Regions from separate parts of the Paramixta manurensis genome, predicted to be linked through region 2. Evidence: predicted binding sites of a transcription regulator. Region 2 holds the regulator's gene; each other region holds the start of a gene.
What was found. The regulator LexA, encoded in region 2, represses DNA repair genes until DNA is damaged. The targets are predictions, from matches to a motif close to TNCTGTATGTACATACAGNA.
Positions count from the first base shown of each region.

Region 1: the regulator LexA is predicted to act here: its motif matches at 4,070-4,089, upstream of umuD (translesion error-prone DNA polymerase V autoproteolytic subunit).
Region 3: the regulator LexA is predicted to act here: its motif matches at 7,159-7,178, upstream of dinB (DNA polymerase IV).

Region 1 is NZ_CP054212.1:2,697,590-2,707,943, reverse strand. Features, by position in the region: gene PMPD1_RS13145 (extracellular solute-binding protein) at 1-17, opposite strand, end outside; gene PMPD1_RS13140 (MFS transporter) at 135-1,346, opposite strand; gene PMPD1_RS13135 (LysR family transcriptional regulator) at 1,440-2,390, shown strand; gene umuC (translesion error-prone DNA polymerase V subunit UmuC) at 2,415-3,686, opposite strand; gene umuD (translesion error-prone DNA polymerase V autoproteolytic subunit) at 3,689-4,042, opposite strand; gene PMPD1_RS13120 (acyl CoA:acetate/3-ketoacid CoA transferase) at 4,317-5,882, shown strand; gene PMPD1_RS13115 (enoyl-CoA hydratase/isomerase family protein) at 5,879-6,634, shown strand; gene PMPD1_RS13110 (MFS transporter) at 6,715-7,995, shown strand; gene PMPD1_RS13105 (glycoside hydrolase family 88 protein) at 8,047-9,111, opposite strand; gene PMPD1_RS13100 (GntR family transcriptional regulator) at 9,332-10,060, shown strand.
Region 2 is NZ_CP054212.1:4,215,892-4,226,245, forward strand. Features, by position in the region: gene dnaB (replicative DNA helicase) at 1-1,253, opposite strand, end outside; gene PMPD1_RS20315 (quinone oxidoreductase) at 1,354-2,337, shown strand; gene dusA (tRNA dihydrouridine(20/20a) synthase DusA) at 2,671-3,672, opposite strand; gene PMPD1_RS20325 (conjugal transfer protein TraF) at 3,822-5,078, opposite strand; gene zur (zinc uptake transcriptional repressor Zur) at 5,516-6,031, shown strand; gene PMPD1_RS20335 (CsbD family protein) at 6,110-6,322, opposite strand; gene dinF (MATE family efflux transporter DinF) at 6,564-7,886, opposite strand; gene lexA (transcriptional repressor LexA) at 7,980-8,588, opposite strand; gene PMPD1_RS20350 (diacylglycerol kinase) at 8,695-9,066, opposite strand; gene plsB (glycerol-3-phosphate 1-O-acyltransferase PlsB) at 9,195-10,354, shown strand, end outside.
Region 3 is NZ_CP054212.1:1,066,467-1,076,820, reverse strand. Features, by position in the region: gene proB (glutamate 5-kinase) at 1-640, opposite strand, end outside; gene ompC (porin OmpC) at 884-1,993, shown strand; gene crl (sigma factor-binding protein Crl) at 2,052-2,453, opposite strand; gene frsA (esterase FrsA) at 2,510-3,757, opposite strand; gene gpt (xanthine phosphoribosyltransferase) at 3,880-4,338, opposite strand; gene pepD (beta-Ala-His dipeptidase) at 4,592-6,049, shown strand; gene dinB (DNA polymerase IV) at 6,089-7,144, opposite strand; gene dpaA (peptidoglycan meso-diaminopimelic acid protein amidase) at 7,396-8,136, shown strand; gene PMPD1_RS05130 (class II glutamine amidotransferase) at 8,107-8,874, opposite strand; gene lpcA (D-sedoheptulose 7-phosphate isomerase) at 8,952-9,530, opposite strand; gene fadE (acyl-CoA dehydrogenase FadE) at 9,757-10,354, shown strand, end outside.

The sequences.
Region 1 (10,354 bases), 1.5 Mb from region 2:
GTGGGGAGAGCGTTCATTAGGTTATTCTCGTTATGTAAAAGATTGCATAACGGTAGTAAAAAAAACGCGCCAGTCAATATACCATTGTTCAACGACCACCCGAAGTGGTCGTATTATCGCCAGTTCACGCCGCTCTATGAAGCCTCTTCCGCCAACCGATTGCGATCATCGGTGGTGAATAGGCGAATCAGTAAACTACCGGCTCCGGCCAGTGTCGCCAGCGTAACAACCCCCGGCCACCCGGCCAAGGCCAGTGCTTTGCTGCCTAAAACCGCGCCTACCGACATACCAATAAAAACCACGGTAAACATGATGGCATTGAGCCGACTACGCGCATCAGGATTAAGACTATAGATAATGGTTTGATGGGCGACTAATGTCGCCTGAATCCCCAGATCAAAGCCGACAGCGCTGATCACAATAACGGCCAGTTGCCCGTGTGGCGACAGTAATGGTAAGCAAAACATCAGCGCAAAAGAGATCATCACAATTGCAGAGCCGACGCGTGTAACGTGGTTAGGGCCGCGGCGATCGGATAAGCTACCGGCAATCGGCGCGGCCAATGCGCCCGCCGCGCCCGCCAAGCCAAAAGAACCGGCAACCGCGCTGCCCAAATGCCAGGTTTCGCTGAGCATCATTGCCAGCGTTGACCAAAAGGCGCTAAATGCCACCGAGAGCAAACCCTGTGCCAGCGCGGCGCGGCGCAAGGCAGACCAAGTCAGCCATAGTTGACCTAAGGATAAGAGTAGCGCCGGATAACGCAGCCGGGTGCCGGGCGTAAAGCGCGGCAGTATGCGCCACAATACCAACGTAATCACCAAGACAGCGGCTGCCGCCACAGCATAAACCGTCCGCCAGCCTAAGTACTCGGCGACGAAACCGCTCACTACCCGTGAAAGTAAAATACCCGCCAGCAAGCCGGTCATAACTGTGCCTACCGTTCTGCCCCGGCGTGTTTCTGAAGCTAGCGCCGCCGAAGCGGGAATAATGTCTTGGGTGACGGTCGCGGTCAGACCAATCGCCAAACTAATCACTAACAGCATGGGAAGTGTATTAATAAAGCTACACACCAATAATGTGGCGGCCAGCAATAGACCTTTTAGTAAAATAATGACGCGCCGATCGTAACGATCTCCCAACGGCGCAAGGAACAGGATACCTAACGCGTAGCCAGTTTGCGTTAGAGTGGGAATCAGACCGGTATCGGTCACACTAGCATGAAATTGTTGGCTCAAAATCCCCAGCATCGGCTGGCTGTAATAAATCGACGCCACGCAAAGACCGGCGGCAAGCGCCAGTAAAAAGACGGTGCGGCTGGTTAGGATATACGGTTTATGGGTGCTCATTAGTCTGCCCGAATCAAAGTGTCTCTGTATTGTGGGCGGTATTACCGGCGTCGGGTAGACGGCAGAGAGGTAAAACTGTTATACACAATGCGTATGAAAAAGAACCTAATGAATGGTATAGATCGCATAGCGCTAATGCATACCTTTGTGCGGATTGTTGAGAGCGGGAGCCTTTCCGCCGCCGCGGTGCAGATGGGGACTACCCAGCCGACAATTAGTCGACGGTTACAGGCGTTGGAACATTTGCTGGGAGCGAAGCTCATTCAGCGCACCACGCATGCGATGAAACTGACCGATGATGGCGAGCGTTGTTATGAGCATGCCCGCCAGTTGCTTACACATTGGCAGGTTTTGGAGGATGAATTACGCGGGGTGGAAGATGAGCCGGTAGGGGTGTTACGGGTCCGTGCGCCTCACGCCTTTGGGCAGGAACAATTGATTGCGCCGCTGGCAGAATATCTGCAGCAATACCCGCAAACCACCATTGAATGGAGGTTAAACGATCACACTCCCGATTTTATTTCCGATGGTGTCGACTGTGCGATCCACGTCGGGGCGGTAAGTGATCCGTCGCTGGTGGCGGTTTTACTGGCGGAGGTGCCACGGATTGTGGTGGCTGCGCCCGCCTTATTGGCGCAACATCCGCCGGTCACACAGGTTGATGAGCTACGGCAGTTACCTTGGCTGGCATTAAGCACCTTTTACCAACAAGAGGTCACACTGACCCACGAAGCGTGTGGCGAGGCCAGGCGCTTCCCGATTGCGCCACGCTTAAGTACCGACAGTCTGTACGCCACGCGCCGGGCGGCGCTAGCCGGATTGGGCGCGGCGCTGGTGTCGGCATGGGTGGTGGAGGACGATCTGGCGGCCGGCCGGTTACGGCATTTGGTACCGGAGTGGCAAGCCGCATCATTACCCATCTATCTACTTTATCCGTATGCCAGTTACTATCCCGCCAGATTGCGCAAGTTTCTTGATACGATGCGTGAAGTGATGCCAAAAATCATCGGAACGCGACCGGCGGCGGGCAGCGGTGTGGCGTGAAGACGCTGACAGGCGCCACTTTGATTAAGAGATACGCACGCGTGGCAGATCGGCGATACGGGTGGTCCAGGCTGGCGACAACATCTCGCGTTTCATCGCCCACTCCTGTTGAATACCCTGACCGGCAAACCACAGCGTATTACGCGCTTTTTTATTCAGGTCATCACAGACTTTCATTAGCTTTTCGCTATTGTGTCGTGGCTGGAACGCATCAAACAGATGAAGTTGCGCCACACCCTGACTAAAAAAGTCGCCTAAGATCACGCCAGCTTTCATATAACGATGGTCAGGGCGCCAAATAGCGTCCAGGCAGCGTAGGGCGGCAGCGGTAATGTCGCGCGTATCCTGCGTTGGGATCTGCAATGTATAACTGGCGCCATTCGAATACCACGCGCCGCGGCTATCGTGGGGGCTGGTACGGATAAAGGTGTTAATTTCGCGGCAATACTGGTGTTCCCGCCGTAATTTTTCCGCCGCGCGCGCCGCATAGGTAGAAACCGCTTCGCGCATTGCCATATAGTCGGTAACGCGTTCACTGAAGGAGCGGGAACAGAGAATATGTTGTTTAGTGGGGGGAAACTCATCAAAAGCCAGGCACGGCTCACCACGCAGTTCGCGCGCGGTGCGCTCCATCACGACACTAAAATGTTTGCGGATTAACGCCGTCGGCGCTTCGGCAAGTTGTAACGCGTTGGTGATGCCCATAAGGTTTAATTTTTTCGCCAGCCGCCCGCCCACTCCCCAGACCTCTTCTACCGGCAGATAGTGTAAGAGCTGGCGCTGATGCCGCGGCGATGTAAGCTCAACCACGCCGCCGGTTTGTTGCGGCCAGCGCTTCGCCGCCAAATTCGCCAGTTTTGCCAGCGTCTTGGTTGGCGCAATCCCCACGCCGACGCTCAGGTGAACCTCTTTTTGCAGGCGATTACGTACCTGATGACCAAAAGTCTTCAACGGCATACAGTTCGCAACACCGCTAAGATCCAGAAAAGCCTCATCAATAGAATAATTTTCAACCCGCGGCGCCATCTCTTCTAGTGTCTCCATCACGCGCCGGGACAGATCGGCATACAGCGCATAGTTGGACGAGAACACCGCCACATTATGCTGCTGTAGTTGGGGGCGGATTTTGAACCAAGGGCTGGCCATCCGGAAGCCAAGCGCTTTCGCTTCGCGATTCAGTGAAATGACACATCCGTCATTGTTCGATAACACCACCACCGGACGGCCTTTCAGATCGGGACGAAAGACGGTTTCGCAAGAGGCGTAGAAGGTATTGACATCAACTAAAGCATACATCGTCAGGCCGCCGCATAAATGATCCACGTGACTACGCCAAAAATCTCCAGATTCTCCTCCTCGTTCACCTCAACCGCTGGCCGATTGGGGCTCATCGGCAAGAGCCGTAAAGTGGGGTGAAGCTGGAGTTTCCGCACTGAGAATTCGCCATCAACGCTGACGATGACAATGCTGCCTTCCCTGGCGCTGAGCGCGCTGTCGACCACCAAGAGATCGCCATCATGAATATTGGCATCACTCATTGCGTGACCGGAGGCACGTACGAACCAAGTCGCGCTAGGATGTTTAACCAGTAGCGTATTCAGGTCGATACGCTGTTCAACATAATCCTGCGCCGGTGAGGGGAAAGCACCCATAGTTACCATCCATCGCTGTATTTATTTGACTGTATTTATATACAGTATTATGAGTTATGGGAGCCGATCAAGCGGATTATCAGGCGCTAAACCGAACGCGTTGAAGAGTGAGGGAATTTAGTTAGTCATCGACAGAGGGAAGAAATTCGCACTGGTTTTGTATGAGGTCGGCGCGGACTGTGAAGCTTCTCACAGATGTATCACTACTTAGCGATCAATATCTTTAAGTAATAATGTTATCTATGTATAACATTGATACATAGAAGGAGGGGTTATGTTTAAATCCAAGGTATACGCAGTTGATGAGGCTGTATCAAAAATCCCGCCGGGTGCCACTGTATTAGTGGATGGGTCGGGAGGAGGAGTGAATGAGCCGGGTTATATACTCGCCGCGCTGAAAAAACGCTTTGAACGCTATGGATCGCCGGGCGGACTAACGGTGGTTCATCCGAGTGGAATGGGCGATGGTCAGGGAGGTGGAATCGATTATTTAGCCAATCCACGCTTGGTAAGAAAAGTTATTGGCGGCCACTGGAGTTGGTGTCGGCAGATGCAGGATTTGGCGGTAACCGATCAAATTGAGGCCTGGTGCCTTCCGCAAGGCGTGATGTCCCATCTTCTGCGTGTCATTGCGAGTAACGGGCCGGGGCTTATTAGTCGCGTAGGATTGGGCACTTTTGTTGACCCGCGAATTGATGGTGGACGCATTAACCAGCGAGCAACGGGTGAGCATGTTCGATTGATGACGCTTGAAGAAGAGGAGTTTCTGTTTTTCCGCGCCTTCCCCATTGATGTTGCCATCATACGCGGCAGTGTTGCAGATGAGGATGGCAACATGACAATGGATGAAGAAGGTCTAAACGCAGAAACGCTTTCCGCAGCTCAGGCAGCAAAAAATTCCGGCGGTATGGTGATTGCCCAAGTTAAGCATCTGGCTGCGCGCGGAAGTCTTGACCCACGGCGAGTGAAAGTGCCGGGGGTACTGGTAGATGCTGTGGTTGTCTGCCAAGAGCAGCGGCTCTCTTTTGCCACGGAATGTGACCCCAGCCTAACCGGTACGTTACGCATTCCTGGCGGGCAATTTCCCTTGCTGCCGATGAGTGCGCGGAAAGTGATTGCGCGACGCGCAGCCAAGACGTTGCAAGAAGGAGACATCGTTAACTTGGGGTACGGTATGCCAGATGGTGTGGCATCTGTTCTTGCTGAGCAAGGACAGGGGGACATGGTGACGTTTACGCTAGAGCAGGGGCATATCGGCGGAATACCCGCCACGGGTTCAGATTTTGGCATGGTGCGCAATCCACAGGCAATGCTTGATGCTGGTTATCAGTTCGATTGGTATGACGGAGGCGGCCTGGATATTGCCATTCTTTCATTCGCTGAAGTGGACCAGCAAGGTAACGTGAACGTCAGCAAGTTTGGCGGACGCGTTGCCGGTATCGGTGGTTTCGTCAATATTTCGCAGGGCGCGCATCGCGTGGTATTTGTCGGAACCTTCAAAGCGGGCAAACAGAGGCAACACTTCAGTTCTGATGGCATCAAGATTGAAGCAGAAGGGCATGCGCGAAAGTTTGTTAACAAACTTGAACAAATCTCTTTTAGTGCATTTTACGCGAGCAAACGTAATCAGCCAGTCATCTATATTACAGAGCGTTGCGTATTTGAGCTTGGTCCTGAGGGGCTGGTTTTGACCGAAATTGCGCCGGGTGTCGATCTTGAAAAGGATATTCTTGCTCAGATGGACTTCAGGCCAGGCATTGCGTCGACACTGAAGATGATGGACCCGGCGTTATTTGGCTCGCCAGTCATAGCGCAATCCACAGTGGGAGCGTGCTCATGAATGTATTACAGATAACATCAGCGGGTGCGTGCGTTACGTTACGTCTGAATCGCCCGGAGAAACGTAACGCACTTAATAAAGCATTGTTACAGGCCATCCGGGATGCGTTAAATACTTTACGCCATGAGCGCCATCTCAAACTTCTGATTATCCGTAGCGCCGGTGATAAAGCGTTCAGCGCAGGCGCGGATATTAAGGAGCAGACGATGTTCACACCGCAACAGGCGTATGACCATATGCGTTGGGGGCAAGCGATTTTTGATGAAATCGAACATTTCCCGTTACCGACGCTGGCAGTAATCGATGGATTTGCGCTGGGCGGCGGTCTGGAGTTGGCACTGGCATGTGATATGCGTTTTGCTACCACACGGTCCAGCTTCGGTAATCCTGAAATTACTCTTGGCAATCATCCCGGCTGGGGCGGCACTCAACGTTTACCACGTTTAATCGGGCAGTCGTTTGCTCGCGAAATTATGTTCAGCGGTTTGCCGGTCTCCGCAGAGCGGGCATTACAAATGGGGCTGGTTAACCAACTGTTCGTGCCGGAAACGCTGGATGCGGGGGTTTGCCGCTTTGCGGAGGCTATTTGCCAGCATTATACGCCAGCGCTCCGAACGCTAAAGGCAGTGACTGAGGCGGCAAACCATACGGATATGGAACGTGGTCAGCAGTTGGAAGCCAGTAGTGTGAGCCGATTATGGGGCGCTGCCGCGCAAAAAGAAGCTCAGTACGCCTTTTTTAATAAAACCTGAAAAATAAAATCTACCTTCGTTGAAGTTATAGATGAAGGTTTTTACCGCTATCCTACATTTATATCCTGTGAGGTAATGATATGGACAGAGTTGCGCTCTCGCCACGTCGTTGGTTTTATATAATGCCCGTTGTGTTTATTACTTACAGCCTGGCATTTCTTGATAAAGCGAATTACAGTTTTGCCGCTGCGGGAGGAATTAACGATGATTTAGGTATAACAAAAGGGCTTTCCTCCCTGATTGGTGCGCTTTTCTTTATGGGGTATTTTGCATTTCAAATACCCGGAGGTATTTTGGCAGAGCGCACCAGCGTAAGAAAATTACTGGCGATAAGTCTGATTATCTGGGGGCTTTGTGCCACTGCCACCGGTTTAGTACACAGTGTTCCTATTCTGATCGCTCTACGTTTTATATTAGGTGTAGTTGAAGCAGTAGTTATGCCTTCGCTGCTGATTTTGACGGCACGCTGGTTCAGTAAAAAAGAGCGTTCTAAAGCAAATACTATTTTCCTGCTTGGAAACCCTATCACTATTTTGTGGATGTCAATTTTATCCGGTTATCTGATCGATAATTGGGGATGGCGCCATATGTTTATTGTTCAGGGGGTTCCGGCCATTGCGTGGGCAATTGCCTGGTACTTACTTATTCGCGACCATCCATCAGAGGTCAGTTGGCTGAGTGAGGACGAAAAGGCAGCCATTGCCAGCACGCTGCAGCGCGAACAGGAGGATAAGCCGGAGATGGCCGGTTATGGCATGGTTTTCCGTTCATCCAATGTACTAAAACTGTCGGGTTGGCTGTTTTTGCAGAGTATTGGCTACTACGGCTTTTTGATGTGGTTACCCTCTATTATCCGTGCCTCTTCCAGTTCAATGTCTCATACGGGGTGGCTTGCTTCGTTGCCGTATGGTCTGGCGGTTATTTTTATGCTGATAGCCGGTTGGCTTAGCGATAAGTTGCAGAACCGAACCCTCTTTATTGTTTGGCCAATCGCACTTGCCGCTCTGTGCTTTATGCTGTTATCGGTAGCCGGAACCGAGCATTTTTGGTTTTCTTATACCTTGTTGACGCTAGCAGGTATCGGCATGTACGTACCGTTTGGTTCGTTTTTTGCTTCGATTGCCGATGTTCTGCCAGGCTCAATGGTTGGAGGGGCTACCGGGATGATCAATTGCTGTGGGTCTCTGGGCGCTTTTTTGGGGGCCTATCTGGTGGGTTTCCTGAACGCTATGACGGCATCGACGACCTCATCCTACGTTCTGATGGCTGCATGTTTACTGGGATGTTCGCTGCTTGGTAAATCCATAAAGGTTCATCACACGGGTAATGTGAGAGAGTCAGGCCCTCCCGTGATGCAATGAGACAATGGCAACAAAAAAGCCTGCATATGCAGGCTTTTGGGGATCAATCGATTAGCGAATAGTTTGCAGTTCCGTCAACGCCTTAAGAAAATAATAATCACCATATCCTGTGGCCTGGTCAATTCCTAATCCATGCGGAAGATCAGCGGTAGCGTGAGCCAGTAAGCCCTCATTATCGACAAGAATACAGTGATTGCTCAGTGCTTTTAGCAGGGATTCCGCCACCATGAGGTACTGCTTTTTGCCGGTCAGCCTATATAGGCGAAGCAGACCATATGCGCTGATAGCACCCGCAGAGGCATCTTTAGGGGAATGGGCATCAGCATCGTAGTCCCACTGTGGAAGAGTATCTGCGGGTAAATGGTTAATAATGAACGCCGCAACTTTTTCTGCCGCGGCAAGATAGGTGTCATTGTTTAGCTGGTGCGCCAGTATCGCCAGACCGGTTACGGCCCAGGCTTGCCCTCGAGCCCAACGGCTCTCGGCTCCCATCCCCTGGTAAGTATCGCCGCGTAGACCTTTACCCTGTTCATCGAAATGGTAAACGTGATAAACCGAGCCATCCTCACGCAGGTGATGGGCGAGCGCTTTTTCCGTATGGGTATGCACTACATGTAACAACGTCCGATCGGCTCCCTGTTTGACGGCCCAAACTAACAACGGTAAGTTCATCAACGTGTCGATAAGTACGCTGTTTGACCATTCCTGCCCACCGAAGAATCCCCAGCCCGGAATAAAGCCGCCCTGGGGATTAAACTGTTTACCCAAACTGTGCGCTGCTGTTATTGCCGCCTTTTTCCAGGTTTCATTGCCTGTGAGACGCCAGCCGGTAAGGGCGGCAGGATAGAACATAAACCCCAAATCATGATTACGGATGTCATTGGCGCGGGGCAGTAGTCGCTCAGTAAAATGCGTTGCGCGTTCCAGTAGGGCATGATCCTTACTGTGATGCCAACTCAACCAAAGTACGCCAGCCCAGAATCCTCCGGTCCAGACACCATCGGGCGTAAAACCGTATTTGCCCTGTTCGGTAACGTGCGGGAAATCGTTAAACATCCTCGCATTCTGCTGCGTTTTTTTCACACACTTCGCGATCGCGTTTTCTAACCAAGTCATTGTGGCCTCATTTAACGATGGAGAAATTACTTCACATTAAATGTATTATTGTTATTACATTGAGTCAAAATGGCGAAGTAAAACTGTGATCTGAACTGCTTGAAGTGCAAAAGGATTTAACGGGAATAAGAATGTGTTATACATATAACTTTAACGCATCAAACGGGTAATCTGAGGTGGTACGGTGACGGTAATAAATGAAAGGAAAGGAAATTATTCTTTGCTGGATGCAAATAGTCCAGTGCCTCTTTTTCACCAGTTACGTGATCTTCTCGATCTTTGGTTTCATCAGGCATTTACTCTTGATGATGATCTTCCCACTGAAAAAGAGATTACCGAGAGGTTTGGCGTCAGCCGGATTACGGTGCGGCGGGCGCTTGATGCGCTGATTAATGAAGACATTGTTATGCGGCCAAAGTCACGTGGTCGGCTTCGTTTAAGGCGCACTTCGCCGGTTCAACGGCTTAATCGCCTAAGGGGTTTTTTTACCGATGACCTACTGGCTGCCGGTATCCAACCCTCGACGAAAACGCTCTCTTTTAACCGAACCATCAATGAGCGCGTCAATGCTTCACTTCACTTGCCCGCCGATGCAGAGTGTTTCTGTGTCGAACGGTTGCATTATGCGGCTGAACAACCTGTTGCTCATCAGTTATCTTACATTCCGGTCAGTTTGCTACCCCAGTTGGAAACCTATGATTTGTCGAAATCGTTGATGGCGATTTTTGACCAGGCGTTGCCCAGCCCCATCCACCGAGGAGAACAGCAGCTTTTGGTAAGGAATGCGACTCTCGATGAGGCATTACATCTGGAGTTACCTGTCGGTTCTGCGGTGATTTTAATCAAACGTGTTGCTTACATGGAGAATGGCCAGGCGGCAGAGTATTTTATTGCCACCATGAACCCTAAGTTCTACCAATTCTCAATGACCGTATACGCGGAAGATTAAATCGTAACTGGCTCTAATCCGTCAGCCTTATAACCGCGTGCTCATCAGCGCGAGGTTTACGCATTACGCTGATATTGCCGCTTAACCTGCGAGAAAGCGCCATTGTGCCTGGCGAATGACAAATCCCTGTCTATACTGATTGGGTAGGTGTCCGCAGAAGCGTTGTCGCGAGATGAAGCCGGGGAGAGAAATCCGGTCAGGAAAAAGCAGAAACTGAGGAGATTTTCCGTCGTCATAATGATAAAAATAGTACCGTATTCATCTCTGTCAGGCGTGCTGCCAACCTGCTACAGG
Region 2 (10,354 bases):
TCGCGATAGATAAACATAATCAGGTCGGCATCCTGCTCAATGGAGCCGGACTCACGCAAATCCGAGTTGACCGGGCGCTTATCGGCGCGTTGCTCCAGCGAGCGGTTAAGCTGCGACAGCGCGACAACCGGCACCTGTAACTCTTTTGCCAACGCCTTCAGCGAGCGCGATATTTCGGCAATTTCCAGAGTTCGGTTATCAGATAACGACGGGACACGCATTAATTGCAGGTAGTCGATCATGATCATGCTCAGCCCGTCGTTTTCACGGTAGATTCGCCGCGCGCGCGAACGAACCTCGGTTGGCGTTAGGCCGGAAGAATCATCGATATACATGTTTTTCTTCTCCAGCAGAATACCCATCGTGCCGGAGATACGCGCCCAGTCTTCATCATCTAACTGGCCGGTACGAATGCGCGTTTGGTCGACGCGTGAGAGTGATGCCAGCATACGCATCATGATCTGTTCGCCGGGCATCTCAAGGCTAAAAATCAGCACCGGCTTGTCATGCAGCATCGCCGCGTTTTCGCACAGGTTCATAGCGAAGGTGGTTTTACCCATTGAGGGACGTGCCGCGACAATGATCAGGTCCGAACGCTGCAAACCGGCGGTTTTTTTATTCAGATCCTGATAACCGGTATCCACCCCGGTCACGCCGTCATGCGGGGTTTGATACAGCGATTCAATACGCGATACCGTCGCCTCAAGGATTTGCTCGATATTTTTTGGCCCTTCGTCTTTATTCGCGCGTTTTTCGGCGATTTTAAACACGTTGGATTCCGCGTAATCAAGCAGATCCTCGCTGCTACGCCCTTGCGGATCGTAACCGGCGTCGGCAATCTCATTGGCGACAGAGATCATCTCTCGAACCACCGCTCGTTCGCGCACAATATCGGCATATGCGCCAATGTTGGCGGCGCTGGGGGTATTTTTCGACAACTCCGCCAGATAAGCGAACCCGCCCGCCATTTCCAGTTCGCCCTTTTGCTCCAGCGATTCAGACAACGTAATCAGATCAATCGGCTTACCGGCTTCCAGCAAATGCTGCATTTCACTGAAAATCAGCCGATGCGGGCGGCTAAAAAAATCCTCCGCCACCACGCGTTCGGAGACATTATCCCAGCGCTCATTGTCCAGCATTAGCCCTCCCAACACCGACTGCTCCGCTTCCAGTGAGTGAGGAGGTAGTTTTAGCCCCTCAACCTGGCGATCGCGGGGTTCGTTCGATTTGTTGGTGGGTTTATTTCCTGCCATAGTGAATGCAATACCGAAAATCAGTTGGGAGACGCGCAAGTATACCCGTTTGGCCCGGGCGCGTCCTCTCATCTCTTCTCTAACAGTAACAGGAGTGACAATGGCAAAGCGTGTGCAGTTTCGCCAGCATGGCGGCCCCGAAGTGTTAGAAGTTGTCGAATTTGAACCGAACGCTCCGGCAGAAAATGAGGTACAGGTTGAAAATAAAGCGATAGGTATCAACTACATTGATACTTATGTCCGCGGTGGGCTGTATCCAGTCGCCACCCTTCCCAGCGGCTTAGGTACGGAAGCTGCTGGCATCGTAAAACAGGTTGGCGCGAACGTGACCGCCGTGAAACCGGGCGATCGCGTGGTTTATGCGCATGGCGCGCTGGGTGCCTACAGCACCTTACATAATGTGCCGGTGGATAAAATCGCGCCTCTCCCGGATGCGATCTCTTTTGAACAAGCGGCTGCTTCTTTCCTGAAAGGGCTTACGGTGCACTATTTATTGCGCCAAACCTATGAAATTCAGCCAGATGAGGTGTTTCTGTTCCATGCCGCCGCAGGCGGCGTAGGCCTGATTGCCTGCCAGTGGGCGAAAGCGCTGGGCGCACACTTGATCGGCACCGTCGGCTCTGACGAAAAAGCGGCGATCGCCAAGAGCCACGGCGCGTGGGCGACGATTAACTATCGCCAGGAAAATATTGCGCAGCGCGTTAGCGAGTTGACCGGCGGCAAAAAAGTACGCGTCGTCTATGACTCGGTGGGGAAAGATACCTGGGAAGCGTCGCTGGACTGTTTACAACGGCGGGGGTTAATGGTCAGCTTTGGGAACTCATCCGGGCCGGTTAACGGGGTGAATTTAGCCATTTTGAACCAGAAAGGCTCACTCTATGTCACTCGTCCATCGCTGCAGGGCTATGTCACCACCCGCGAAGAGCTGGCTCACGCCAGTAATGAACTCTTCTCAATGCTCGCCAGTGGAGCAATTAAAGTGGACGTTCCCCGCCAACAGATCTTCGCGTTAGATGAGGTACAACAAGCGCATAAGACGCTGGAAAGCCGCATCACGCAAGGCTCATGCCTGCTCATTCCGTAACGCTAACTATGCGAAAGGGCTTCCCGTAGGAAGCCCTTTTTCTTTTTTATTTATTGTTCGCGCTGTTGTAGGGTCAGCGGCGGTGAACAGGTTTCGACTCAACGAAAACTATCCTGGCAGAAAACATAAGTAAAAAATATGTTTAAATGCGAAAAACAGCTAAGCAATAGTTGAGAGTGTGATCGATTCCACAAAATCATTTTAATAAAAAAACAACCCTTTGATTTTTAAATTATTTTACTATCGACAACAATAAATTTAAGGCGCTAAAAGCACGTGGATAAACCCATTCCGTTTGGTGCCTCACCTTAAAATTAACACGTTAATAACAAACTATGCTGTTACTGCAGCGGGTAATTTATCTGCGACCAGCGCCAACGCCTGCTCGACGACACGCACATCAGCGCCGGGTTTATGGGCATTTTCACTCAGATGACGTCGCCACTGACGAGCGCCTGGAATCCCCTGGAATAACCCCAGCATATGGCGGGTAATATGGCCCAGGTAAGTTCCGAGTGAGAGTTCCCGTTCAATATACGGATACATCGCCCGTACCACCGAAACCGGATCGCACGTCGGTAAAGCGCTGCCGAACAGTTGGCGATCAACTTGCGTCAAAATGCCGGGGTTTTGATAGGCTTCACGCCCCATCATGACGCCGTCGAGATGCTGCAAATGCTGTTGCGCTTCCGCCAGCGTTTTTACGCCGCCGTTAATCGCCATGGTCAGATGGGGAAAATCACGCTTTAGCTGATAAACCCGCGCGTAATCCAGCGGTGGAATTTCGCGGTTCTCCTTCGGGCTTAGCCCGGAAAGCCACGCTTTGCGCGCGTGAATAATAAAGGTGTCGCACTCGCCCTGCTGTGCGACGGTGCTGATGAAGTCGCACAAAAATTCATAGCTGTCCTGCTCATCAATACCAATGCGGGTTTTTACCGTTACCGGTATTGAGACCACATCGCGCATCGCCTTGATGCAGTCCGCTACCAGCGCGGCCTCACCCATCAGGCAGGCGCCGAAACGCCCGTTTTGTACCCGATCAGACGGGCAGCCAACATTAAGATTGATTTCATCGTAGCCACGCTGCTCCGCCAGTTTGGCACATTGGGCCAGCGCCGCCGGATCGCTACCGCCCAGTTGCAGCGCTACCGGGTGCTCTTCTTCGCTGTAAGCCAGATAGTCGCCTTTGCCATGAATAATTGCGCCGGTTGTGACCATTTCGGTGTATAGCAGCGTGTTGCGAGTGAGTTGCCGATGGAAATAACGGCAGTGGCGATCGGTCCAGTCGAGCATCGGCGCCACCGAAAAACGCTGCGCGGAGAAGTGTTGGGTCATGGAAAAAGTAACTCTGTACGATAAGCAAATGACGATATTGTGAGCGATGATAACACAGAGTGGCGCAGGCCCGCGACCATCCAGAACGCAGAGACAGCACTGGATTTCAGGATGAGACGACGCGGGCCTGCCGCGCCGCGCCACCTTGATTAAAAGTTAAAACCAAGCTGCGCCATTGCGCCCCAGGTTTTGTCATTCCCCACCGAGCCACCGAGATCGAGGTGTACGCGATTACTAAACGGTGAAAAACCTAAACCCGCAGTTACCACATTGGCATCGTTTGACTTCATGTCGGCGCGATAACCGCCGCGCAGTTGCAACCAGTCAAGCACACGATACTCCACGCCAACGCCCGCATATTGGCTATCATCTTGTGATTTAAACCGCTTGGTTTGTGTCGCATCAACATCCAGACTGGTGGTTAAACGTTCGGTATGCCAGGATGCGCCCGCCGTGACCAATGGTCGAATTTGGTAGGTATCGTGAAAACCATTGACCGTTTTGGTATCCAAATCGCGTGAAATCAAGTTTTGCCCGCTCAAACCAAACGTCCAGTTTTCTCCCACATCGGTCGACAGACCGGCATCAATGTTGAAACCGGTCTTACTGTTCCTGAACTGGCTATCGGTTACCGAATTTTTATCGAAGTTATAGACGGCAGCGCGATAGTTATACAGATAAGTTTGCTGCAATTTTGGTGTAACACCCAGCGAGACCGGATGCCCGCCAACGCTGAATTGGTGTGCAACCGCGATACCATAATCGGAAACCAGCGCGGCTACGCCGGTTGCGGTAGAGCGCAGACGGTTTTGGTCGCCGGGTAATGGGATAACCGTCCCATCGGCGACGCCTTGCAGATAATCGATGTCGCTTTGCGCCACATTGGTTCGCAAATGTGCGGTGCCATAGGCTTTGGCGACAAACGCAAAGGGTAGCGTTTGATTGGGGATAGTGACCGTAATTGCCGCCCCGGCGGTACCGTTGGCCTTCGCGCCACGTAGTTCGCGTAGCCGGTGCGCCAAGTCGCCCGAGGCCGAGCGTAACTGTTGGAAATCGCCCGGTGACAGATTGGTCAGATCGACGTTATTAATCGCTCGTCGATAATCATCCACGGTGTCACTAATATCATCGATCTTATCCACCATTTTATCTTTATCAGTAAGTTGCACGCCAACCGACGGCAACACAACGCTGACATCATCATCCGGCTGTGCTTTGGTCAACAACGCCGGGTTAGCCAGCGCCGCAGTACCGTAAGTGGAAGAAGCCACCCCGGTGCCGCCCATAGCGTCATTACGCGCATCAAAGTAATTACCGGCAGCAACAGAACTGAATGAGGTTAGCACCAGCGCGGAACAGAATGCAGGCCCAGTGAGCCTGTGAAAGCGATAAATGTATTTTGCCATTTGCCTGACGCCATCCCAATAATCGAGGTTAAAAGAAAACAGGTTAAAAACCACTGTCTGAATCATGCCTGCACAACAGAACTTTCTTTGCTGTGAATTCACTCAATATCATGTGGCTTATCTATAGATTGGCGTTTTTATAATCTGTTATTGGTTACTAATGATGAGAGATGCGATTGTATTGGCGTTGAAAAAAATTGACTCGCTAAGCCTAAGACAAACCTTAGACGGTTATTTTTAGCGCTGCAAACCGGAAAGATTAGGAATTGTACGATTTTTGCCCACGGCAAAGCGGGAGAGATTCAATAAAAAAAATTTATGCGTGGTTTCCGCCTGTCCTGGCTGACGTAGAATTTGGTTTCAGACCTTGCCCTCAAGTGCAGTGTTTTGCCCGATCTGTGATAACATAACATTTCATCAGCGTCCGGAGAGTTATCATGAGCACCAGCCAACCCGAACAGATCCTGCTGCAGGCCGAAAAGCTGTGCCAGCAACGTAATGTGCGTCTAACGCCGCAACGGCTGGAAGTGCTACGTTTGATGTCCGAGCAGAACGGGGCGATTAGCGCCTATGATTTGCTCGATCTGTTACGCGTTTCTGAGCCGCAGGCCAAACCGCCAACCGTCTATCGCGCGCTGGATTTTTTGTTGGAACAAGGGTTTATACATCGCGTGGAGTCAAACAACAGCTATGTGATGTGCCTCCATTTCGACGAGCCGCAACATACTTCAGCCATGTTGATTTGCGATCGTTGTGGGTCAGTTGATGAGCGTCATGCAGAAGGGGTTGAGAAGATATTGCAAAGTCTGGCGGGACAATCTGGCTTCGCGTTACGCCATAGCGTTATTGAAGCTCACGGGCTGTGTGTTTCCTGCTCCGATGTCGAAGCCTGTCAACATCCGGAGAATTGCCAGCACGATCATAATCTGGCAACCAAAAAGCGCGGGCGATAAGCAGCAGGGTTATGGGCGGCACGTTCCATGTGCCAGGGTAGGAGCCTGCCTCTTCCTGAAGAGCGATAATCCAATTTTTTACCAGCGATAATCGCGATTATTCGCTTCCCAATCGCTTACTTCTTTTTCTGCCTGGTCTTTCGCGTATCCGTAACGTTCCTGAATTTTACCGACGAGCTGATCGCGTTTACCTTCTACCACAGTAAGGTCATCATCGGTCAACTTGCCCCATTTTTCCTTCATTTTACCTTTAAACTGTTTCCAGTTACCGCCGGCTTCATCTCTGTTCATAATCGTTTCCTTTAGCTTTTGGGTGATAACAGCTTTGGCTTGTTCCTGTCAGCAACGCTTCGCTGCAAAATAAAACGCTATTTTCTTGCTGACGATAACTTTAACTATAGTGCAAATTACCAACCCTGCCTTAAAATCCAGTTTTTCCATCCAGAAAAGCAGAGAAAGCGGCAGATAAAATTATAAAATAAGAGAAATATCAGTAGGTAAGAGAAGAGTGTGAGGGCGGTAAGAAAATATGTCAGGCATTAAACCAGGTGCCGTGCTGCCAGTGGCGGCGTAACACCCAGCCGAGGGTCAGGCCTCGTAGCGCAAGAAACACCGCTACTGCGAGCCATAAACCATGGTTACCCAGCCACGGCAACGTCAATAATGATAGCCCATACCCGAGCGCCGCCAGGGCCATGCTGTTACGCATTTCACGCCCGCGCGTAGCGCCAATAAACATCCCATCCAACAGGTAACACCAGACCCCAACCAGCGGCAATACCACCTGCCAGACTAGGTAACGGTCCGCCATTACCCGTAATTCAGGTATTGAGGTGAGTAAGGCGACAATCGCACTGCCAAAACAGGCATATATCACTGCGAACAGGCAAGCGACTACGCCCGCTTGCCGGCAGGCAGCTCGCCACACATTGATTAATTGCTTACCGTTGCGAGCGCCCCATGCCTCACCAGAAAAGGCCTCCACTGCATAAGCAAAACCATCCAATGCGTAGGCGGTAAAAGTCAGAAACATCAGCAACACCGCATTAATCGCCACCACATCACTACTAATACGCGCGCCGAGCACCGTCAGCGAGGCGAAGCAAAGTTGTAGTAATAGTGAACGCAGCATAATGTCGCGGTTGAGGCGCAGCAGCCGACGAAAATCCCCTTTCCATCCTTGCCTTAACTGCCTAAGCGTCACGCCACGCAGGCGTAACACATGAATCACCATCAGCACGCCAACCGCCAGTGTGACATATTCCGCAATCGCGGTAGCCGCCGCCGCGCCCTGCACGCCCCACTTCAACCCGATAACAAACCACAAGTCGAGCAAAATGTTCACCAGGTTACCGACAATCAGCAGAATGACTGGCGCACGCGCGTACTGAACGCCAAGTAGCCACCCGAGGATAACCAGATTTGCCAGCGTTGCCGGTGCGCTTAACCAACGAATAGAGATGAATAAATGTGCTTGTTCCAGTACCGCAGGGCTACCGCCAACAATACCGGTCGCTAACTGGCTGAGAGGATTGCGTAATAAGACGAAGAAAAGACCGGCAACCACGGCAATCAGCAAAGGTTGCATCAGGGCGCGCGCCAGTGCGGTTGTGTTGCCCGCGCCAAACGCCTGGGCGGTTAAACCGGTGGTGCTCATGCGTAAGAACAACAGCAACATGAACAGGAAACTGGTCGTCGTAGTGCCAACCGCGACGCCGCCAAGATAAACCGGGCTGTCGAGATGACCAATCACCGCCGTATCAACCAACCCCAGCAGCGGAACGGTGACATTGGAAAGGATCATTGGCAGCGCCAGCCGCCAGAGCTGTTTATCCGTCGCGGTAAAAAGTTGCATTATCGTTTAGAGGCAATGCTCCCGCGGCAGAAACCGGCGAGGAGAGAGGATCAATGCGTCGGCGGCAAAGACCGACGCGTTATCAGATGGCGGTTACAGCCAGTCGCTATTACGGATCACGCCCACCGCCAAACCTTCAATGGTCAGGTTCTGTTGACGCAAGTCGACCACAATAGGCTCAAACTCATTATTTTCCGGCAGCAACTGTACAATGTTACCCTGTTTTTTTAGGCGTTTAACGGTAACTTCATCATCGATACGCGCCACCACCACCTGGCCGTTGCGCACATCCTGCGTTTTATGCACCGCTAACAAATCGCCGTCAATAATACCGATGTCTTTCATTGACATACCGCTAACGCGCAGTAAAAAATCCGCATTGGGTTTAAATAGCGACGGATCAACCTGAAAGCGGCTTTCAATATGCTCTTGCGCCAGCAGAGGTTCACCGGCGGCGACGCGCCCAATCAGCGGTAGCCCCTCTTCCTCTTCCGCCATTAAGCGAATACCGCGCGAAGCGCCGGAAACAATCTCAATCACGCCCTTACGCGCCAGCGCTTTCAGATGCTCTTCTGCCGCATTCGGGGAACGAAAACCCAGTTGGGAGGCGATTTCAGCACGCGTCGGTGGCATACCGGTTTGATTAATATGGTCACGAATCAGGTCATAAACCTGCTGCTGCCTTGCCGTTAACGCTTTCATCCCGCCCCCTGGTTGTTTATACAGTCGCTGTGAGTATATACAGGTATTTACGGATTGAAAACCTAAACGTGGGTAAAAAACAGCGGTTTGTGCATTTTTGGAAGCCTCATCCCAAATGATGCGGCCACAGCAGCATCACCCATACGAAGACCGCCAACAGAATACTCAGCAAGACCGCCGCCGACCCCATATCTTTCGCGCGCCCCGCCAGCGGGTGAATTTCACTGCCAATCCGGTCTACAACCGCTTCAATTGCACTGTTCAATACTTCAATAATAATCACCAGAAATACCGACCCGATGAGCAAGACGCGGGTAATGGCATCAACATCCAGCCAACATGCCACCACGATCGCCACCAGCGCCGCTATCGATTCCTGCCGAAACGCCGCTTCATTTTGCCACGCGGCTCGTAATCCTTTCCAAGAATAACCTGCCGCTTTTATGATTCGCGTCATGCCGGTTACGTTATTTGCCATAATCAGGGAACCCTTTGGAATGTTTAACGTCAATGTGAAGGTGTCGCACACCGTGCAACACAACAGATATTCGAAGCGCTTTCTGGTATGCTTGCGGCGCTTTGCTAACAAGAGGCTTCATGTTGTCTATGTCAGGTTGGCGTAAAATCTATTATAAGTTGTTGAATTTACCACTTACTTTTCTGGTGAAAAGCAAGGCGATCCCATCACACCCGATCGCCGAATTGGGGCTCGATACGTCGCGCCCTATTATGTATGTATTGCCTTATGATTCAAAGGCCGATCTCCTTGCTTTGCGCATGCAATGCCGCCGTTATGATCTTCCCGATCCGCTGGAACCGCTGGAGATTGACGGGACGCTGCTGCCGCGCCATGTGTTTATCCATGACGGCCCGCGTGTTTTCCCCTATTTCGTGCCTAACTTGCAATCGGTCAAACTGTTCCACGACTATCTGGACCTGCACCGCAGTAACGCTGAGTTAGATGTGCAGATGGTGCCGGTTTCGGTGATGTTCGGTCGCGCGCCGGGTCGTGAAATCCAGGGCGAATCGGCACCCCATTTGCGAGTTTTGAATGGCGTACAGAAATTCTTCGCCGTGCTGTGGCTGGGGCGCGATAGCTTTGTACGCTTCTCGCCAACGGTTTCGCTACGCCGTATGGCGACCGAGCACGGCACAGATAAAACCATTGCGCAAAAACTGGCGCGCGTGGCGCGGATGCATTTTGCCCGCCAACGCCTGGCGGCAGTTGGTCCAAGCTTACCGGCGCGTCAGGATTTGTTTAACCGCCTGTTGCAGTCCAAAGCTATCGCGAAAGCGGTAGAAGACGAAGCGCGTAGCAAAAAAATCTCGCACGAGAAAGCACAACAAAACGCCATTGAACTCATGGAAGAGATTGCCGCTGATTTCTCCTACGAGGCCATTCGTCTGACCGATCGCGTGATGGGTTGGACATGGAGCAAGCTCTATCAGGGGATTAATGTCAGCGGCGGTGAGCGCGTTCGTCAACTCGCGCAGGACGGGCACGAAATTGTCTATGTTCCCTGCCATCGCAGCCATATGGATTACTTACTGCTCTCCTACGTGCTTTATCATCAAGGGCTGGTCCCACCGCATATTGCCGCAGGAATTAACCTGAACTTCTGGCCTGCCGGGCCGATTTTCCGCCGTCTGGGCGCCTTCTTTATCCGCCGAACCTTCAAAGGGAATAAACTCTACTCGACCGTGTTTCGTGAGTATCTCGGCGAACTGTTTACCCGCGGCTACTCGGTGGAATATTTCGTTGAAGG
Region 3 (10,354 bases), 1.5 Mb from region 2:
TCCCGCCGGTTCCCAGGCCAGAGACGCTATCACCGGCGATGGTACGTAACGCATCATCAATCCCATGAACATCGCTAATTAATTCAGCTTGCGGATTATTACGCGGATCGGCGGTAAATAGCCCTGGTTGATCGGTTAACAGCAACAGCTTATCCGCACCGGCCAAAATCGCCGCCAGCGCCGAAAGATTATCGTTATCGCCCACTTTTATTTCTGCGGTGGCAACCGCATCGTTCTCATTGATGACCGGCACAATATTATTGTCCAACAACGCACGCAGCATATCACGCGCGTTCAGGAAACGTTCACGTTCTTCCAGATCGGCGCGGGTCAACAGCATCTGCCCAATATGAATGCCATAAATAGAGAACAGTTGTTCCCAAAGCTGGATCAAACGGCTTTGCCCTACCGCTGCCAACAACTGTTTAGAAGCGATGGTCGGCGGCAGTTCGGGATACCCCAAATGTTCACGTCCGGCGGCTATCGCGCCAGAGGTGACGATAACAATTCGATGTCCCGCCGCGTGCTGCTGCGCGCATTGGCGAACCAATTCAACAATATGTGCCCGATTTAACCGACGCGATCCGCCGGTCAGGACACTGGTCCCCAGTTTGACTACCAGGGTCTGGCTGCCGCTCATTATTTCCTGCCGTTGCTAAAAAAAGTGTGCAAGCAGACGTTTTATCAGGTGTCAGGCGCGATGCCAACAGCCAGCGCGGGAAAAGCGCGAAAATTACCTGCGCTTGCGGGCTGACAATAAAAATGGCCTTCATCGGAAACACGAAAAAACGTCATAAATCTTTCATCTCAAACGGTTAAAACGTTCGTGCAATTAAAACAGCCTTCGTGGCAATACTGACGTTTACTCCGGGATGATTAGCAAATGAAGAAGAGCGCTCTGGCACTTTTAACCGCGTCACTGGCCCTGTCGGCTACGGCACACGCAGCAGAAGTTTATAATAAAGACGGCAATAAACTGGATCTCTATGGCCGGGTTAAAGCCCAACACTACATTAGTGATAATGATGGGGTGGACGGCGACCAGTCTTATATCCGTTTCGGCTTTAAAGGCCAAACGCAAATTAACGACATGATTACCGGCTATGGACAGTGGGAATATCAGGTAGCGGTAAACCACGCGGAAAGCGAGGGTACCGCTGGCACCAAAACGCGTTTAGGTTTTGCCGGTTTAAAATTTAGTGACTATGGCTCTATCGATTATGGTCGCAACTACGGCGTGTTGTATGACGTCGAGGCGCTGACCGACGTGTTCCCGGAATTTGGTGGCGATGGTACCGCGCGTGCCGATAACTTTATGACGCAACGCAGCACCGGCGTCGCCACTTATCGTAACAATAACTTCTTTGGCCTGGTCGATGGCCTGAAGTTCTCGCTTCAATATCAGGGGAAAAACGACACCGACAGCGGTAACAGCCGTCCGGATGTGTTAAGGCAGAATGGTGACGGCTACGGCGGATCGCTGGGTTATGATTTCGGTGACTCTGGCGTCAGCATTATCGGTGCCTATACCAGTTCCGATCGTACCGACAGCCAGCAACTGTCCGCCTATGGTCATGGCGATAAGGCCGATTCGTGGGGTGGCGGTCTGAAATATGACGCTAACAACATTTATCTGGCGGCTATTTATACCGAAACACACAACATGACGCCCATCAGCGGCACATCGCGGCTGACTGGCGCCTCAGTGAATGGTGCGGCAAACAAGGCGCAAAACATCGAACTGGTCGCGCAATATCAGTTTGACTGGGGTCTGCGCCCTTCTCTGGGCTACGTGCAAACCAAAGGCAAAGATATTGAAAACGGTATTGGCGACGTGGATTTAGTGAAATATATCGACGTGGCGGCGACGTATTACTTCAACAAGAATATGTCGACCTATGTGGATTATAAAATTAACCGCCTGAGCGACGATAATAAACTGTCATTGAATGACGATGATGTCGTGGCGCTGGGTCTGGTGTATCAGTTCTGATGTAACACGTTCTGGAGTGAGCGGGGGCAAAAGTGATTTCGCCTCCGCTACTCATGACTTAAGCGGTAAGTTTTACCGGCTCATCGGCGAAATGCTCCGCCGGTTCCAGTTTCAGGCTCATCTCAGCCAACAGCGCTTTTAAACGCTCGTGGAATTTACGCAAGGTCTCTTCCAGCTTCTCATTATTCTCTTTACCTTTGATTGCCGAAGCACTCCAGTTGCCTTCTTTATCGTACAAACCGAAATAATATTCATAAGTAAAGCGATCGGCGTGGGCCTCAAGCTCCATCCACCAGCCCCAAAATTCACGGCTCTCAGGCGCAGGTTTTACATTGACGCAAACGGCCAGGCAATCGAAGAAGAAGCGATTATTTTCGCACTTATTCTCGCGTATATAGGGCCCCAAAGCAGTGAAGCGTTTCATGAGTCGGCTCTTGGGATGTCCACTGGGTAACGTCATAGCTTAACCTCCTTTAATGGGCCTTTATTGTTAGCAAAAGGTTGAATAATAGCAACTCATCTCTGTAGCCGCTTTGCTAACCAGTCACAAATTTGGTGTAGCGCCTGGTCAAAGTTTTTCATCACTGGCGAAAACGTAATCGGCAGCAGTTGCCCTTGCGCCGAGGAGTTAACAATTAGTCGTGACTCTTCTTCCGGGCTGAAGGGGTCATCACGCCAAAACCCGGCCAGCATCGGTGTCGGAGTCCGTCGACCCAATAATCCCTGGGTTTTAAGCGAATAACGATTCAGTTCGATGCGTAGCGCGCTATCGCTGGCCGTTGCCATACCAAGGCGGCTCGCCAGCACATCCATATACATCGCCGGTACCTTCTCCTGGCGCTGTGGATCGCTTAACAAACCATGCACCACCGGCCCAAGGCACGCAACGCCGCGCAGTTTAGCGGCTTCCAGCCAAGCTAAACGCACCGCGACATTGGCCCCGAAACGATAGCCAAAGGCCGCGACACGGGTATGATCAACCCACGGGACGGAAGACAACCCGCGTAACACTTGCTGATGTAAAAAGCTGGTGTCCTGGGTCAGCTTCCATTTTGCCGAGAAGCCGACCGATGGCATATCAATGGTTAGCATGGCGATGCCGCGCGGCGCGAGGTAATCATGAAACAGGCGATAATAGTCGGTTTGCAGGGCATCCAGACCGCCGCACATCAACACCGTCGGATACGGCGCTTCAACACCCGGCGGCATATGTAAAAACCCGATAATCGGGCTTCCGCCTTCTACCGGAAAGGTTAACTCTTTTAGCTCACCGCTCAAACGGCGTGCCGCCTCTTCATAGGCGCGGTTCGCCAGCGTTTGTGCCTGCTCAGCCAGTTCATCGCCTTTAATATGAGGATACGCCGCCAGGCTATACAGGTTGCTGGCGCGTAACCAGTGCTCGCCGGAACGCGCATCATCGGTGGCATCTACTGCCGCCTGCTGCCACACAGATGCCTGTTTCGACCACTCGTAGATCCAGTTACCGCCCCGATAGCCAATCACCGTATCAAGTAAGGCATCGTTGGTATGCTCCGCCCGGCTGACGGCGATACGCGCCAATACTTCGCTAATCTCCTGTGGCGACAGCCCGCGCCATGTCCACATCAGGCGGTTAAGCATCCGATACCAGCCGGTATGGTTTTCGCCATCCAATGTTGATTGTACCGCCACAGTCGGCGAGGGGCGGCGGCGTACCAGCGTGGAGGTTTCCGGGTGCTTAAAGCGAGGTTTGAACAGCTCCTCACTGAGATTTTTCGCGTTCACGATTGGCGGACTCCCACAGCGTTAACATGACGAAAAACCAGTTTAGCCTGGTGGATACAGCCAGGCGAGATGTAGAAACAACAACGCCCGGCAGAACCGGGCGTTGCAATGACCATAATCAATCAGCTTTTAACAATTGGCGGAATATAGACCACGCCCATGTCCCACGGCTGCTCAATCCAGGTATTTTGGGGGATATCAACCACATAATCGTCTACCAACGGGCGGCCTGCCGGCTTAGCGAAAATGGTAACAAAGTGTGCTTTCGGGTACATATCACGAATCGCCTGCGCGGTGCCGCCCGTATCCACTAAATCATCAATTACGATAAACCCTTCGCCATCACCTTCCGCACGCTTCAGCACTTTCATTTCGCGCTGATGATCGTGGTCGTAGCTGGAGATACACACGGTATCGACATGACGCAGCCCCAATTCACGCGCCAGTAACGAGGCAGGAACCAACCCGCCGCGGCTCACCGCGATAATGCCTTTCCACTGTTCAACAGGGAGCAGGCGTTGAGCCAGTTTACGGGCATGGATCTGCAACATGTCCCAAGTGACGACGTATTTTTCGCTCATAAAAAGAATCCCGGCCAGCAAACGTGGCTTAAAAATGTGCAATGGGAAAAAGGTTGCGCGAGATTATAAGGATATGGCGCGTTAAAAACCAGCATCGGCGCGTTTGGTTGCAGGATTTTAGCGCAGTCGATGACGCACCAGGCCAGAAAGAGTGATATTCTCAGGCAATCACGTCAGAGTTACTGACGGCGATCTTTACTTAACATTTTGCGACGAAGCGCTAACCCCGTTTCGCTGACACAGGAGACTTGTCGTGTCTGAATTGTCTCAATTATCGCCACAGCCGCTGTGGGATATTTTTGCCAAAATCTGCTCTATTCCGCACCCTTCTTATCACGAAGAAGCGCTGGCTGAACATATCCTGTCCTGGGCGAAGGAAAAAGGCTTCTGGTGCGAACGCGATCAGGTCGGCAACATTCTGATCCGCAAACCGGCGACGCCGGGTTTTGAAAATCGTCAGCCGGTCGCGCTGCAAGCGCACCTTGATATGGTGCCGCAGAAAAATAATGACACGGTTCATGATTTCACTACCGATCCTATTCAACCTTGGGTTGATGGCGAGTGGGTCAAAGCACGCGGCACAACGCTGGGTGCGGATAACGGTATCGGCATGGCTTCGGCCTTAGCGGTACTGGCCGATGACAAGGTTGAACATGGCCCGTTAGAAGTATTGCTGACCATGACGGAAGAAGCCGGTATGGATGGCGCGTTTGGTTTGCAGCCAAACTGGCTACAGGCAGAAATCCTGATTAATACCGATTCTGAAGAAGAAGGCGAAATCTACATGGGTTGCGCCGGCGGTATTGATTTCATCACTACCCTGCCACTTACGCGTGAAGCGGTACCGGCGGGGTTTGAAACGCTGAAACTGACGATTAAAGGTTTGAAAGGCGGCCACTCCGGCGCGGATATTCATCTCGGCCTCGGGAATGCCAACAAGTTGCTGGCGCGCTTCCTTGCCGCGCACGGCCACGCATTAGATTTGCGTTTGATTGATTTCACCGGCGGCACGCTACGTAACGCCATTCCGCGCGAAGCTTTCGCCACTATCGCGGTGGCTGGCGATAAAATCGATGCCTTAAAAGCGGCAGCGACGGGTTACCTGGCGATCTTGCAAAATGAGTTAGGGGCGAAAGAAAAAAATATTACCGTCCTGACTGAGCCGGTTACCCACAGCGCACAGGCGCTCACCGCCGATAGCCGTGACCGTTTCGCCGCGCTACTCAATAGCACGCCTAACGGCGTTATCCGTAACTCCGACGTGATGGCCGGCGTGGTTGAAACCTCATTAAACGTTGGCGTGGTATCGATTAGCGATAATCAGGCGGAGATCATCTGCCTGATCCGTTCGTTGATTGATAGCGGTAAAGATTATGTAGTTGAGATGCTGACCTCGCTGGGCCAACTGGCTGGCGCTAAAACCGCGCCAAAAGGTGGCTATCCTGGCTGGCAGCCCGATGCCAACTCACCGGTTATGGCGCTGGTGCGTGAGACCTATCTGACCCTGTTTGGTAAGACGCCGAACATTCAGGTGATCCACGCCGGGCTAGAGTGCGGCCTGTTTAAAAAACCGTACCCGGAGATGGATATGGTTTCTATCGGCCCAACCATTACCGGCCCGCACTCGCCGGATGAGCAGGTACATATAGAAAGCGTGGGATTATATTGGACGCTGTTGACCGAGTTGCTGAAGGTGATTCCGGTTAAATAAAGTCTCAATCCGTGGCGGCCGGGCATGTCTGGCCGCTTCTCACAACCCCAGCAGCAACTGCCGCTCAAGCTGTGGGTTCAACAACGTGACATGCAACCCGACCAGCCGCACGCCACGGCCGCCTCGCCGTTGATCCCAGGTTTTCTGCGCCACCGCCACCAGATCCGCCTTATTTAACATCGGCCAGACATGCTCTTGGGTCGTAAGCTGGAAATCATTAAATTTCAACTTCACGCCCTGCCGCGCAATATGCCGATCCGGCTTAATTTTGGTTAGCCGCCGCTCCAGTTCATCGTACAGCACATCAATAATTTCCAGGCACTGTTGCCAACTGTGAATGTCTTCCGACAGAGTACGCTCGACGCCCAACGACTTGCGCTGCCGCTCAGTAATGACTTCGCGCTCATCAATCCCGTTACAACGCTCCCACAGCACCCGACCAAATTTACCAAAGCGCTTTAACAAGGCGGCAAGATCGGCTTTTTGTACATCGCCACAGGTTATGAGACCCAGTTCTTCCAACTTCTTTGCGGTTACCTTTCCAACGCCGGGGATTTTTGCCAGCGGCAAGGTAAGCAAAAACTGCGGCATCTCCTGCGGCGTAATGACAAATTGGCCGTTGGGTTTATTCAGGTCCGACGCGATTTTCGCTAAAAACTTCACCGGCGCCACCCCGGCCGAAGCGGTCAAATTTAATTCACGCGCAATGGTTTCCCGAATCTCGCGCGCAATTAATGTAGCTGACCCATAACAGTGCGGGCTTTCACTGACATCAAGATACGCTTCATCCAGCGAAAGAGGCTCAATCAAGGAGGTATAGCGGGAAAAAATTTCACGAATTTGGACCGAGGCTTCTTTATAAGCGTCAAAACGCCCTGGCAACAGTTTCAAATGCGGGCACAGTTTTAGCGCCATGGCGGTTGACATGGCGCTATGAACGCCATATTTGCGCGCCGGATAATTGGCGGTACTGATCACGCCACGCTGCGTGCGGCTGCCGCCGATCGCCATCGGAATAGCGCACAAGCTGGGATCATCCCGCATTTCAACCGCGGCGAAAAAGCAGTCCATATCAACATGAATGATTTTGCGCATATCCCCTCCACAATAACTGTATAAGTATACAGCACCAACCGGAGAGTTCAATCGATCCCGCGCGCGCAAAACGCGACGTTAGGCCGGTTCCCGGCTTTTCATTAACGAATACGCCTAAATTACCGCTTTGGATCTTGATAAAAAAATAGACAATGTTAATGTGGCGCAGCGATAGCGGATTTTTCCGATAATGCATGTTACAGACGCCACTCGGCGTTGCAGGTCAACCCCTCTTTATCAAGGGAAACAGAATGGGCAAAATCGCACTGTTTTTTGCGATGATTCTTTTGCCAGCCCTCAGCATGGCAAGCACGCCTGAACCAGTTCAACCACTGGCGCCGGTCAGCAAAGAGTTAAAGAAACAATTATTAGGCACCCCGGTCTATCTTCAGATCTTCAAAGAAGAACGTACGCTGGAGTTATACGGCAAAATCGGTAACGAATACCGCCTGCTGGATAGCTATCGCATCTGTAATTTCTCTGGCGGTTTGGGGCCAAAACGCCGTCAGGGTGATTTTAAAAGCCCGGAAGGGTTTTATAGCGTGAAGCTGAATCAGCTCAAGCCGGACAGCCGCTTCTATCGCGCCATCAATATTGGTTTTCCCAACCAATATGATCGTCAGCAAGGGTATGACGGGAAATATTTGATGATTCACGGCAACTGCGTTTCGATTGGCTGCTACGCCATGACCAATGCCTACATGGATGAGATCTTCACCTATGTAAATGCCGCGCTACGCAACGGCCAGTCGGAAGTGGAAGTCAGTATTTATCCGTTCCGTATGACCGAGAGTAACATGCAACGCCACCGTAACTCTTATTACGCCAGTTTCTGGAAACAGTTACAGCCCGGCTACGCTTGGTTCGCCGCGCACCATCAGCCGCCGACGGTTTCGGTTAACTCTGGAAAATATGTGTTGAACAGTAGCCCGGCGATGAGCCCCGCGACCAACACGTCTAACTCATTCCTCGCGCTCACCAAGGCAGAATAACGCCCACTCGCCTGGCTCAATTTTGTGCCAGGTTTCATTGCCGGTCAGCGGCTGAGTGGCAATCACTGTGACCACGTCGTTAGGCGTGGTCTGCTTCTGAAAATCAATCTCCACATCTCTATCAAGTAAGGTCGCCTTGCCAAATGGCGCGCGGCGCGTTATCCAAAACAGATTGGTGGAGCAAAATGCCATCAGATAGCGTCCATCCGACAGCAGCATGTTGAAGACCCCTTTGGTTCTTAACTCCGTCGCCAACTCTGCGACGTAGCGAAACATCGCCGGGAAATTAGTCGGCGTGCGCGGATACCGCTGCGACAAGTTATACAGCAGCCAACAAAAGGCTTTTTCACTATCGGTTTCGCCTACCGGTCGAAAATGCCCGGTCTCCAGTTGACGATACCCTTTCAACTGCCCGTTATGGGCATAGGTCCAGTTACGGCCCCACAGTTCGCGCGTGAACGGATGCGTATTTTCCAGCGACACTTTCCCGCGGTTCGCCTGGCGGATATGCGCCACCACCGAATGGGACTTGATCGGATACTCCTGAACCAGCCGCGCAATTGGCGAGTTAAAGCTCGGTTGCGGATCTTTAAATGTGCGACAGCCTTTGCCCTCGTAAAACGTAATTCCCCAACCATCTTTATGCGGCCCGGTGCCGCCGCCGCGCTGTATCAGCCCGGTAAAACTAAAACAGATGTCTGTTGGGACGTTCGCGCTCATCCCGAGCAGTTCGCACATAGTGACGCCTCTGTGAAGATATTCAGCGGGCGGGAAACCCCGCCCCGACAACCGGAAACGACCTCGCGCCGTTTCCCTTATTTCACCATCTCTTTTTCAATCAACAGCATCAGGATATGAATCACTTTAATATGAATCTCCTGGGTACGATCGGCATAACCAAAATGTGGGACACGAATTTCAATATCCGCCGTTCCGGCCATTTTCCCGCCGTCTTTACCGGTTAGGGTTATCACTTTCATCCCCTGCGCGCGTGCGGCCTCAATGGCTTTAATAATGTTAGCGGAATTGCCGGAGGTCGAAATCCCTAACAGCACGTCGCCCGCCCGGCCTACCGCCTCAATATAACGCGAGAAAACATACTCATAACCAAAATCATTACTGACACAGGAGAGATGGCTAACATCCGAAATCGCAATCGCCGGATAACCAGGACGGTTCTCACGATAGCGGCCCGTCAACTCCTCGGCAAAGTGCATCGCATCGCAATGCGAACCGCCATTGCCGCATGACAATACTTTTCCTCCCGCTTTAAACGCGTCGGCCAGCATCACCGCGGCACGTTGAATGGCGTGAATATTCGCTTCATCGCTGAGAAATTTATTGAGCGTATCCGCTGCTTCGTTGAGTTCGGAACGAATAATATCCTGGTACATAAAGGCGTCCTTTGGATGAGTAAGAGTCGCAATCCAGTTTACCGGAATGCCTATAAGGCGGGAAGCGCCGCAGCAGGTCGATAGCTGCTTTGACTTTTGATGCCAACGGAGTGTGAGCCAGGTTGTAATTATTATGTAAACACATTGCTAACAAACCTTATCTGCTCTAAACCTGTAAGGAGACTCAAACAGGTCAGACCTCTTACTACTTACGGAGCGGTTCATTATGATGGTTCTCAGTATTGTCGCGACGATTGTGCTGATCGGCGCACTCTTCTATCACCGCGTTTCGCTACTGCTTAGCAGTCTGCTGGTGCTGGTATGGACGGCGGCGATGGCAATGTTACACCTTTGGACCCCGTGGCTGCTGGTACCGTTGGCGATCATCCTGGCGCCGTTTAACCTGCTGCCGTTGCGCCGCGCGCTGTTCTCTAAACCGATGCTGCGTACCTTTCAAAAGGTGATGCCGCCGATGTCGCGTACCGAAAAAGAAGCGATCGAGGCAGGTACCACTTGGTGGGAAGGCGATCTGTTTCGCGGTACGCCGGATTGGGAAAAGTTACATCACTATCCGCAGCCGCGACTGACAGAAGAGGAGCAAGCCTTTCTGGAAGGTCCGGTAGAAGAAGCGTGCCGCATGGCAAATGATTTTCAGATCACCCATGAAATGGCCGATCTGCCGCCGGAACTGTGGGCATATTTAAAACAGCACCGCTTCTTCGCCATGATCATTAAGAAAGAGTATGGCGGGCTGGAATTTTCAGCCTACGCGCAGTCGCGCGTATTGCAGAAACTGGCCGGGGTATCCGGTATTTTGGCGATTA